3 regions of the Streptomyces sp. 17_S59 genome follow, and region 3 is predicted to be linked to each of the others. Evidence: riboswitches for the same ligand, from Rfam matches in the RefSeq annotation. Region 3 holds a riboswitch; each other region holds the start of a gene.

Region 1 (3,263 bases), 5.1 Mb from region 3:
TGGTGTGAGGCCGGGGGTGCCGGGACGCACTGCACGGTGCCCAGGACGGGGTCAACCGCTGGCGTACGGTACCGCTGATGTGGGCCGAAGTGCCGGGAGAGGCACGATGGCAGGGAAGTTGACGGGCAAGGCAACAGGAAAGTGGCGGGAAAGTGACGGGGAAAATAACGGGGAAGCGGACGAGTGCGGCGCTGTGTGCCGCACTGCTGCTCGTGCTCGCGGGCTGCTCCTCCTCTTCCGAGGACGACGGGCCGGACCCGGACGGGGACCGTACGACGGCCCGGCCCGGCGCCTCCGGCAAGCCCGGGTCCACGGGATCGCCTGAGGCATCCGGCTCGTCGCCGTCGTCGGCGTCCGCCCGCTGGCAGCCGAAGCCGGGCACCCTCTGGCAGTGGCAGCTCGGCGGCTCGGCCGACATCTCCGTGGACGTCCCCGTCTACGACATCGACGGCTTCGAGAATTCCGCGAAGACCGTGGCCGAACTCCACGCCCGCGGGCGGAAGGTGATCTGCTATATCAACGCCGGTGCCTGGGAGGACTTCCGGCCGGACCAGAAGAAATTCCCCAAGGAGCTGCTGGGCAAGAAGAACAAGGGCTGGGAAGGAGAGAAATGGCTGGACATCCGCCGTCTCGACATTCTCCGGCCGCTCTTGGCGGACCGCTTCGACATGTGCCGGCAGAAGGGCTTCGACGCGGTGGAGCCGGATCTGACCGAGGGCTTCAGGAACGACACCGGCTTTCTGCTGAGGGCGGATGATCAGCTGGCCTTCAACCGGATGCTGGTGAAACTGGCCCATGACCGCGGTCTCGCCATCGGTCTGAAGAACGATCTGGAGCAGATCCCGGAGCTGGTGGGGGACTTCGACTTCGCGGTCAACGAACAGTGCGCCCAGTACGGCGAGTGCGACCGGCTGACGCCGTTTGTGAAGCAGGACAAAGCGGTCTTCCACGTCGAATACGACCTGGAGCCGGGCGACTTCTGTGCCACGGCGAAGCGGCTCGGGCTCAGTTCCATGCAGAAGAAGCTCGATCTCGACGCCTGGCGCCGCCCCTGCTGAAACGGTGCCGCCGGATGGTTCCGGCGGCCCCTCAAATCCCCGCCGCCACCAGGGAACAGGGCCTTTCGAGCGGATTCCGGAAAGGCCCGGTTCCGGCAATCGGGCCGAAGTGAAGAAGTTCACAGATTCCGCTCTCGGCGCCGAATCCGGTTGCCCGATGGTGCAGGATCTCTCCTCGAACACAAGATCCCGTCACAGAGGCGGGCGACCCGGGCGGACGCCGAGTCCTGCCGCCGCACCGGGTGCGGAACCCAATTGATGGATCGGCAGGAGCGGGAGACCCAAGCAGTACGGACCACGAAGGCAGTGGTCCTTGGGGTGAAGCCACCACGGTGGCCGGGCAACTTCGCAGCCCGAACCCGACAGGTCATCTTTCGCAGGCGGATGTCGAAGGGCTTTGGCATGTCTGCGTTGCCTCGAATACCCGCGCTCGTTTCCCGCGCCGGTACCGCTTCCGCCCTCACCGCGGCCACCCTGGCGGCCTCGGTCCTCGTCTCCGGCCTGGCCGCCGGAGCATCGGCGGCGACCCCGGGCGAGCAGGCCCTGAAGGTCGCCGCGGCCAAGCAGGGCTCGCCCTACCAGTACGGTGCCGCGGGCCCCAACCGGTTCGACTGCTCGGGCCTGACCCAGTACTCGTTCAAGCGCGTGGGCAAGTCCCTCCCGCGCACCGCACAGAGCCAGTACAACTCCACCCGCCACCTCTCCAGCGGCTCGCGCCAGCCCGGTGACCTGGTCTTCTTCCACTCGGGCAGCAACGTCTACCACGTGGGGATCTACGCGGGTAGCAACAAGATCTGGCATGCACCGAAGCCCGGCGCGTCGGTGCGGCTGGAGAAGATGTGGACGAACAGCGTGTGGTACGGCCGCGTCAACTGACGAACGGTGCAGCCGTGATCCCGCCCGGAGCGCGAACACCGGGCGGGCCCGCACAGCGCCATGTCGCGCTGGACGGCCCTACCGCAGGCGCGGCAGCGCATCCCGTGCCGCATGGCTGAGGGTCTTGAGATCCTCGGCGAACCGCTCCCGGTGCGCCTTGGGCAGCGGCTCCAGGAAGAAGTGCCGGATGTTCTCCCGGTGGACGCGCGCCGCCTGCACCACCGTGCGCTCGCCCTCGGCGGTCAGCCGCACGATCCGGCCCCGCCGGTCCTCCGGATCGGCGTCCCGGACGACCAGGCCGACCGCCTCCATCCGGTCCACCAGCCGGGTGACGCCCCCGGTGCTGAGCACCCGCTCCTGGGCGATGGACCGCATGGACAGCCCCGCCTCTCCCGCGCGGCCCAGGATCAGCAGCACCTCGAACATCGCATGGCTGATCCCGCACTCCTCCTCGATCGCCCGCCCCAGGATGTACTCCAGCCGGTTCGCCGCCCCCTGCAACCGGCCGAAGGCCAGCACCAGGCCGTCATCGGCGGCCTGCCGTGCCGTCGCGATCTCCGTCTTGTCCGCCACCTGGTCCCTCTCGCGCTCCGTTACGGTGGGCCCATGCTTTGACGCCTGCCCGGCAACCGGGCACCCCCGCGGCCTCCTTCGTCCGTCGTATCCGGCTCTGGACCCCACGAAGGAGACCTTCTCATGAACACGTCGACTCCCCTCGACGTCCCCGACGAGTTTGCCGTGTCCTACGGCGCGAACGGCGCCGAGGCCCGCGCCTGGCTCGCCCGGCTGCCCCGCCTGGGCGCCGACTTCCTCGACCGCTGGGACCTGCGCCCCGACGGCCCGTCAGCCTTCGGCATGGCCTCGCTCGTCCTGCCCGTTCTCCGTGCCGACGGCACACCTGCCGTCCTCAAGCTCCAGCAGCCCCGCGAGGAGACAGCAGGCTGCGCCCGAGGCCTCAGGACCTGGGACGGCAACGGCATGGTGCTCCTCCTCGACCACGACGAGGCGACCGCCACCCAGCTACTGGAACGCCTGGACGCGACCCGCCCCCTCTCCTCGGTCCCCGACGACCACACGGCCCTGCAGATCCTGGCAGAGCTGCTGGCCCGCCTGTCCTCGGTACCGGCCCCGGAGGGCTTGCGCCGCCTGTCGGACGTAGCGGCGGCGATGCTCGCCGAAGTCGCGCAGTCCGTCCCCGCCCTCAACGACCCGGCCGAACGGCAACTGGTACGCACCTGCGCATCGGCCATGGCCGAACTGACCGACGAGAGCGGCGACCGCCTCCTCCACTGGGACCTTCACTACGACAACGTCCTCGCCGGGGAGCGC
Region 2 (3,263 bases), 2.2 Mb from region 3:
GTGACGCGCTGCTCGATCGCGGTGACGAGCGATTCGGCTTCCTCTCCCCGGCCGTGGATGAAGAGCCAGCGCGGACTCTCCGGCACATGGCGGCGTACGAACAGGATGACCAGCCCCAGGACGACGCCGAGCCCGAACGTCAGCCGCCAGCCGACGTCCTTCGCAAAGATGCTCGTGTCGAGCATCAGTATCGACAGCAGCGAGCCCGCGATGGCGCCCAGCCAGAAGCTGCCGTTGATGATCAGGTCGACGCGGCCCCGGTAGGCGGCCGGGATCAGCTCGTCGATCGCGGAGTTGATGGCCGCGTACTCCCCGCCGATGCCGAAGCCCGTAAAGAAGCGGAAGGCGAAGAACCACCAGGAGGAGTAGGACAGCGCGGTCAGCGCGGTGGCCGTCAGGTAGACGGCGAGCGTGACCATGAAGAGCTTCTTGCGGCCGAACAGGTCCGTCAGCCGCCCGAAGAACAGCGCTCCGGAGCAGGCCCCGGCCACGTACAGCGCCGCGGCGAGGCCCGTCACGCCGCCCGAGGTGATGGGCAGGCCGCTGCCCCGCTCGGAGAGGCGGCCGGCGATGTTGCCGACGACGGTGACTTCGAGGCCGTCGAGGACCCACACCGTGCCGAGTCCGATCACCACGGTCCAGTGCCACCGGGACCAGGGGAGCCGGTCCAGGCGGGCGGGCACGGACGTGGTGATCGTCCTCGCAGTCGTCGTCACGTTCTCTGATTTCCCGATCGAACTCAGAACATTCACGGGAATCAGGGCTAATAGGACGACTTATGCGATTGTCGCCCGACTGCCTCGCTGCGGTTGCAGGAGCCGTCCCGGGACGGGAGCGCTCATACGAGTGGACGGCTCCTACGACCGGGCGGCTCCTCTTACAGCTGCCCTTACGGCCGGACGGCCCTTACGGCTGGAGTCCTCGCGCCCGCAGCCAGGGCAGCGGGTCCACCGGCGAGCCGCCGCCCGGCCGCACCTCCAGGTGCAGGTGGGGGCCCGTGACGTTGCCGGTCGCGCCGACCCGGCCGATGACGGTGCCGGTGCCGACCTGGCCCGAGGTGATGACCATCGACGACAGGTGGCAGTACCAGACCTCGGTGCCGTCGTCGAGCGTCAGTACGATCCGGTAGCCGTACGCGCCCGCCCAGCCCGCCTGGGTGACCGTGCCGCCGGACACCGCCTTCACGGGGGTGCCGGTCGGGGCCGCGAAGTCCTCGCCGGTGTGGTTCGCGGACCACATGTTCCCGGCCTGGCCGAAGCCCGCGGTGAGGGTGTACGAGGCCACGGGGAGGACGTACGAGCCGGACGCGGAGGTCCTGGACGCGCCCTCGGAGGCGTCCTCCGCCCCGGACTCCCCGGCGGCCGAGGGCTTTTCGGCTGCCGCTCCCGCCGCGGGGTGGGTCTGTCCGTGCCCGGCCTGCTCCTGCCGGGCCTCCGCTGCCGCTGCTTCCGCCTGCTGCGCCTGCTGCGCTTGCGCCTGCTCCGCCTTGTGGGCCTCGACTCTTTCCGCCGCGGCCTGCCGCTGCCGCTCCGCCGCCGCGTGCAGCTCGCCCTCCTCCGCGGCCCGGTCGGCCGCGGCCTGCTGGTGCTCCGCCTGCTGGAGGATCCGGTTGCGCAGGGCCTCGCCCGCATCCGCCGTGTCCCGGACGACGGCCGTCCCGTCCGCTGCTGCGCCCTGCGCGGCGGAATCCGAATGCCCGTTCTCCTCGCCGCCTATCAGCGAGCCGACTCCCGGAATCTTCTGCGCCAGATCGGGCACGGATATCGGCGCCGCCTGCCGCTCCTGGGCGCTCGCCATTCCGCCCGCGCCGACGGCCGCGATCATGCCCACGCCCAGCACCGCACCGCTGCGGGCCATCGTGCCGCCGCGCTGCTTCACCACGCGGTGCCGGCCCCGGCCGGCCGGGGCCGCGGTCTCCTCGGAGGGGGCGTACGAGGGGTCATACAGGGGGTCGTACGAACTGCCGTCGTCAGCAGGCATGTTGGACGCCACGGAGGCGCACTCCTTTCCTTCCTACTCGCCTACCGGGTTAGCTGACGGGTTCGGAGCAGGAAGGTCCCCTACGGGCCGGCGTGCGGCCCGACTCACCCCAGAGTGTGGTTCCCCGGTTCCACCGACGGGATTCGGCGAAGGCGCACGGCGCCGCCCCTTGCGGCGGTGACAACAACCGCGCTGCGTTATCGAACGTTAATAGACACGGCGGCCGAAATCCAAGCCGAAAGCGTGAATCCACAACGCTCTTGGGGAGTCTTTGCAGTTCGTGCGAACTGAGCGTTCGTCAGTTGTTATGGCTCTGCATGCGGATGAATACGGACGGTACGGGGGTGGGTGGCGGGGCGGTGGGGCGGTGGGGGCGGGTCGGCCTCCGGCGGTCTTTCCCCACCCCGCCCCTTCCCGTAACCGGGGGCTCCGCCCCCGGACCCCCGGTCCTCAAGCGCCGGACGGGCTGGATTTTCCAGCCCGTCCGGCGTTGGCTCAGCCGTTGTTCGACGAGGGGCGGCGGGGGCGCCGACGGCGCGCCTGGGTGCCCTCGCTGCGCGGGGCGTCCGGCTGCTGGGCGCCCGGGCGCGGCCGGCGGCGGGAGCGGGACGGGGTGTCCGTGCGCTTCGAGATCGCGTTCGGCTTCGTCTTCTGCTTCGGCTGCGGCTGGGGCGGAGGTGCGATCGTCACCGGGATTCCGCTCGGCTCGCGGGCGCCCGTGATGCGGGCCAGTTCCGGGTCCTCCGGGTGGACCCGGGCCGTGTTCGGGGTGATCTGCGCCGTGGCCATCATCCGGCTCATCTCACGCCGCTCTTCCGGCAGTACGAGCGTGACGACCGTTCCCGACTCGCCCGCCCGTGCCGTGCGGCCGCCCCGGTGCAGGTAGTCCTTGTGGTCGACCGGCGGGTCTATGTTGACGACCAGGTCCAGGCCGTCGATGTGGATGCCGCGCGCCGCCACGTTCGTCGCGATCAGGGCCGTGACCTGGTCCGTACGGAACTGGTCGAGCACCCGGTTGCGCTGCGGCTGGCTCTTGCCGCCGTGCAGCGCCGCCGCCCGTACGCCCTGCGACAGCAGCCGCTTGACCAGGCGGTCGGCGCCCCGCTTGGTGTCCACGAACATGATCACGCGCCCGGCGCGGGCCGCGATGCGCGTGACCGTGTCCTTCTTCGCGTCCATGTCCGCGACGTGCAGCAGGTGGTGGTCCATCGTGACGACCGCGCCCACCGAGGCGTCGACGGAGTGCGTCACCGGGTCGCTGAGGAAGCGGCGCACGAGCCGGT
Region 3 (3,263 bases):
CCGAGGGCCTGGACGGCGTGGCGACGATCATGGCGCGCGCCTTCTCGGAGGGCACCGACAAGCTCAGCGCGGAGGACTTCACCGCCGAGCTGGAGCGCTGCGGCGCCACTCTCGACGCGCACGCCGACCACCCCGGCGTCCGCCTCTCCCTGGAGGTCCCCGCCTCCCGGCTGGCCAAGGCCCTCGGCCTGCTCGCGGACGCCCTGCGCGCCCCCGCGTTCCCGGACGACGAGATCGAGCGCCTCGTCCGCAACCGCCTGGACGAGATCCCGCACGAGCTGGCCAACCCCGCCCGGCGCGCGGCCGTGGCCCTGTCCGCCGAGCTGTTCCCGGCCGACTCCCGGATGTCCCGTCCCCGGCAGGGCACCGAGGAGACCGTCGAGCGCATCGACGCCGCCGCCGTGCGGGCCTTCTACGAGGCGCACGTCCGCCCCGCCACCGCGACCGCGGTGGTCGTCGGCGACTTCACCGGCATCGACCTCGACCAGGTCCTGGCCGACACCCTGGGCGCCTGGACGGGCGCCCCCGCCGAGCCCCGGCCCGTGCCGGCGGTCGGCGGCGACGACACCGGCCGCGTCGTCATCGTGGACCGGCCCGGCGCGGTCCAGACCCAGCTGCTCATCGGCCGCACCGGACCGGACCGGCACGACAGCGTCTGGCCCGCCCAGGTGCTCGGCACCTACTGCCTCGGCGGCACCCTGACGTCCCGTCTGGACAAGGTCCTGCGCGAGGAGAAGGGCTACACCTACGGCGTCCGCTCCTTCGGCCAGGTGCTGCGCTCCGGCCCCGAGGGCACGGGCACCGCGCTGCTCGCCATCAGCGGCTCCGTGGACACCCCCAACACCGGGCCGGCGCTGGAGGACCTCTGGACGGTCCTGCGCACGCTCGCCGCCGAGGGCCTCACCGAGGCCGAGCGCGACGTGGCCGTGCAGAACCTGGTCGGGGTCGCCCCGCTGAAGTACGAGACGGCGGCGGCCGTCGCGGGCACGCTGGCGGACCAGGTCGAGCAGCACCTGGCGGACGACTTCCAGGCGCGGCTGTACGAACGCCTCGCGGAGACGGGCACGGTGGAGGCCACCGCGGCCGTCGTGAGCGCCTTCCCGGCCGACCGCCTGGTCACCGTCCTCGTCGGCGACGCGGCCGAGATCACGGAGCCGGTCAAGGCGCTGGGCATCGGCCCCGTGACGGTCGTCACGGCCTGACGGCTGCTCAAGCCGGCAGCCGTACCCCGGCGCACCAGGGAGGCGCGTGGGCTCACCGAGTCCCACGCGCCTCCCTTATGTCCAATTTCAGGCAGTGGTTGCGTGTTGGTCGTGTGGCGTACGTCATAAAAGCTGCGTTCTGTTTGCCGTTCGAATCTGACGCGGATTAGCGTCAGGGCGGCTGTCCGTCAGATCGGAGCCGCAACCGCGGCCCCGGGCAGTCATCGCCGAGTCCCCGAGCGCGAGCAAGGGGAGCCGGGGACCCACACGTCCCCTGGGGTGAATCGGCCCCCTTTCACGAGGGAGCCGTAGGAGACCTTCCTGCTCCGAACCCGTCAGCTAACCCGGTAGGCGAGAAGGAAGGAAAGGATAGCGACAGCCATGTCGTTCACCCGTCCCACCGGGAAACACCGTCGTCCGGGCCGCGCCGTTCGCGTGGGCGCCAACGTGGCGGGCATAGCCACCCTCACGGCCGCCGGCGTCGTCGCCGGAGTCGCCGCCCCGGCCTTCGCCGCCTCCGACGACACCCACCGCCCCGAGGACACCGGCCTCAACCAGGCCATCGTCATCGGTGACGTCATGGCCGACAACGTCGACGCCCAGGCCGAGACCCAGCGCAGCGCCGCCGACGAGGCCGCCGCCCGCCACCAGGCCGAGGTCTCCGCCCGGCAGAAGGCCGCCGACGCCAAGCAGCGCGCCGAAGAGGCCAAGCGCAAGATCGAGGAGGAGCGCGCCGCCAAGGAGCGCGCCGCCCGCGAGGCCGAGCGCAAGCGCCTCAACACCTTCGTGATGCCGATCGACGGCTCCTACGTCTCCACCGGCTACAAGGCCTCCAGCGGCCTGTGGTCCTCCGGCAGCCACACCGGCGTCGACTTCCACGCCGAGTCGGGCACCTCCGTGCACGCCGTGGGCATGGGCACCATTGTCGAGGCCGGCTGGGGCGGCGCGTACGGCAACAACGTCGTCATCAAGATGAACGACGGCACCTACACCCAGTACGGCCACCTGTCGTCGATCGACGTGTCCGTCGGCCAGTCGGTCACCCCCGGCCAGCAGATCGGCCTCTCCGGCGCCACCGGCAACGTCACCGGCCCGCACCTGCACTTCGAGGCCCGCACGGCCCCCACCTACGGCTCCGACATCGACCCGGTCGCCTACCTGCGCTCGCACGGCGTCGACCTGTAGCCGGCGCGCGGCGGAGCCGCACACGAGCTTGCGAAGGACCCCGGCCCCGGCCGGGGTCCTTTCCGTCGGTCCGTGTCCGGTACGGGCTCAGGCTTGTCCGATGGCGGCTCATATCCAGCGGCCCGGCAGCCGCATTGGCCGGAAAATATCCTTGGCCATAAGGCGCCGTCGGAAATTCCCGGAGTTTGCCATAGAGTCGCGTGCGTGAACGGCGAGGGCGAAGACAGGCGTGAGGGCGGCCGGATTTCCACGCACGCCGTGTGCACGGCGATTCGCGACGACATCGTCTCCGGCGTCTTCCCGCCCGGCAGCCGGCTCGTCGAGGAACTCCTCGCCCGCCGCTACGGCGTCTCCCGGGTGCCCGTCCGCGAGGCCCTGCGCACCCTGGCCTCCGAGGGCTTCGTGACCACCCGCCGGCACGCCGGCGCCTGCGTGGCGGAGCCCTCCGAGCAGGAGGCCGCCGACCTGCTCGACGTTCGCGCCCTGCTGGAGCCGCTGGGCGCCGCGCGGGCCGCGCAGCGGCGCACCGACGCCCACCTCAAGGTCCTGCGCGGGCTGGTCCGGCTGGGCCGGGACCGGGCCCGCACGGGCCGCACGGGCGATCTGCGCCCCCTGGGCGACTGGTTCGACGAGACCCTCGCCCAGGCCTCCGGCAGCCCCAGCCTCGCCACGCTGCTCACCCAGCTGCGCCGCAAGATCGCCTGGGTGTACGCGCCCGAGGCGCCGCTGCACCCGGTGGCGGACTGGGAGACGTGCGGGGCGCTCGTGGACGCCGTGGCCCGCCGGGACGCGGAGCGGGCGCGCGCCCTCGCCGCGGTGCGCGCCGGGCGCTCGCCCGGCACCTACCGGATGCGCCGGGCGGACCACCCGAAACAC

Evidence for each region. A riboswitch is a leader RNA that binds a small molecule or an ion and turns the genes downstream of it on or off. The one in region 3 is predicted to bind cyclic di-AMP.
Region 1: linked by a shared signal. The riboswitch ahead of AC1Z4A_RS01570 (C40 family peptidase) and the one ahead of AC1Z4A_RS24885 (M23 family metallopeptidase) in region 3 are both predicted to bind cyclic di-AMP.
Region 2: linked by a shared signal. The riboswitch ahead of AC1Z4A_RS14605 (M23 family metallopeptidase) and the one ahead of AC1Z4A_RS24885 (M23 family metallopeptidase) in region 3 are both predicted to bind cyclic di-AMP.

Annotation. Positions count from the first base shown of each region.
Region 1 covers NZ_JBXOWD010000001.1:343,931-347,193, reverse strand. The annotation lists gene AC1Z4A_RS01580 (NADP-dependent oxidoreductase) at 1-8, shown strand, start outside; gene AC1Z4A_RS01575 (endo alpha-1,4 polygalactosaminidase) at 153-1,058, shown strand; cyclic di-AMP (ydaO/yuaA leader) riboswitch at 1,292-1,456, shown strand; gene AC1Z4A_RS01570 (C40 family peptidase) at 1,461-1,934, shown strand; gene AC1Z4A_RS01565 (MarR family winged helix-turn-helix transcriptional regulator) at 2,013-2,507, opposite strand; gene AC1Z4A_RS01560 (aminoglycoside phosphotransferase family protein) at 2,631-3,263, shown strand, end outside.
Region 2 covers NZ_JBXOWD010000001.1:3,299,121-3,302,383, forward strand. The annotation lists gene AC1Z4A_RS14600 (MFS transporter) at 1-716, opposite strand, end outside; gene AC1Z4A_RS14605 (M23 family metallopeptidase) at 907-1,992, opposite strand; cyclic di-AMP (ydaO/yuaA leader) riboswitch at 2,004-2,139, opposite strand; gene AC1Z4A_RS14610 (DEAD/DEAH box helicase) at 2,476-3,263, opposite strand, start outside.
Region 3 covers NZ_JBXOWD010000001.1:5,458,773-5,462,035, forward strand. The annotation lists gene AC1Z4A_RS24880 (M16 family metallopeptidase) at 1-1,202, shown strand, start outside; cyclic di-AMP (ydaO/yuaA leader) riboswitch at 1,418-1,570, shown strand; gene AC1Z4A_RS24885 (M23 family metallopeptidase) at 1,584-2,387, shown strand; gene AC1Z4A_RS24890 (GntR family transcriptional regulator) at 2,592-3,263, shown strand, end outside.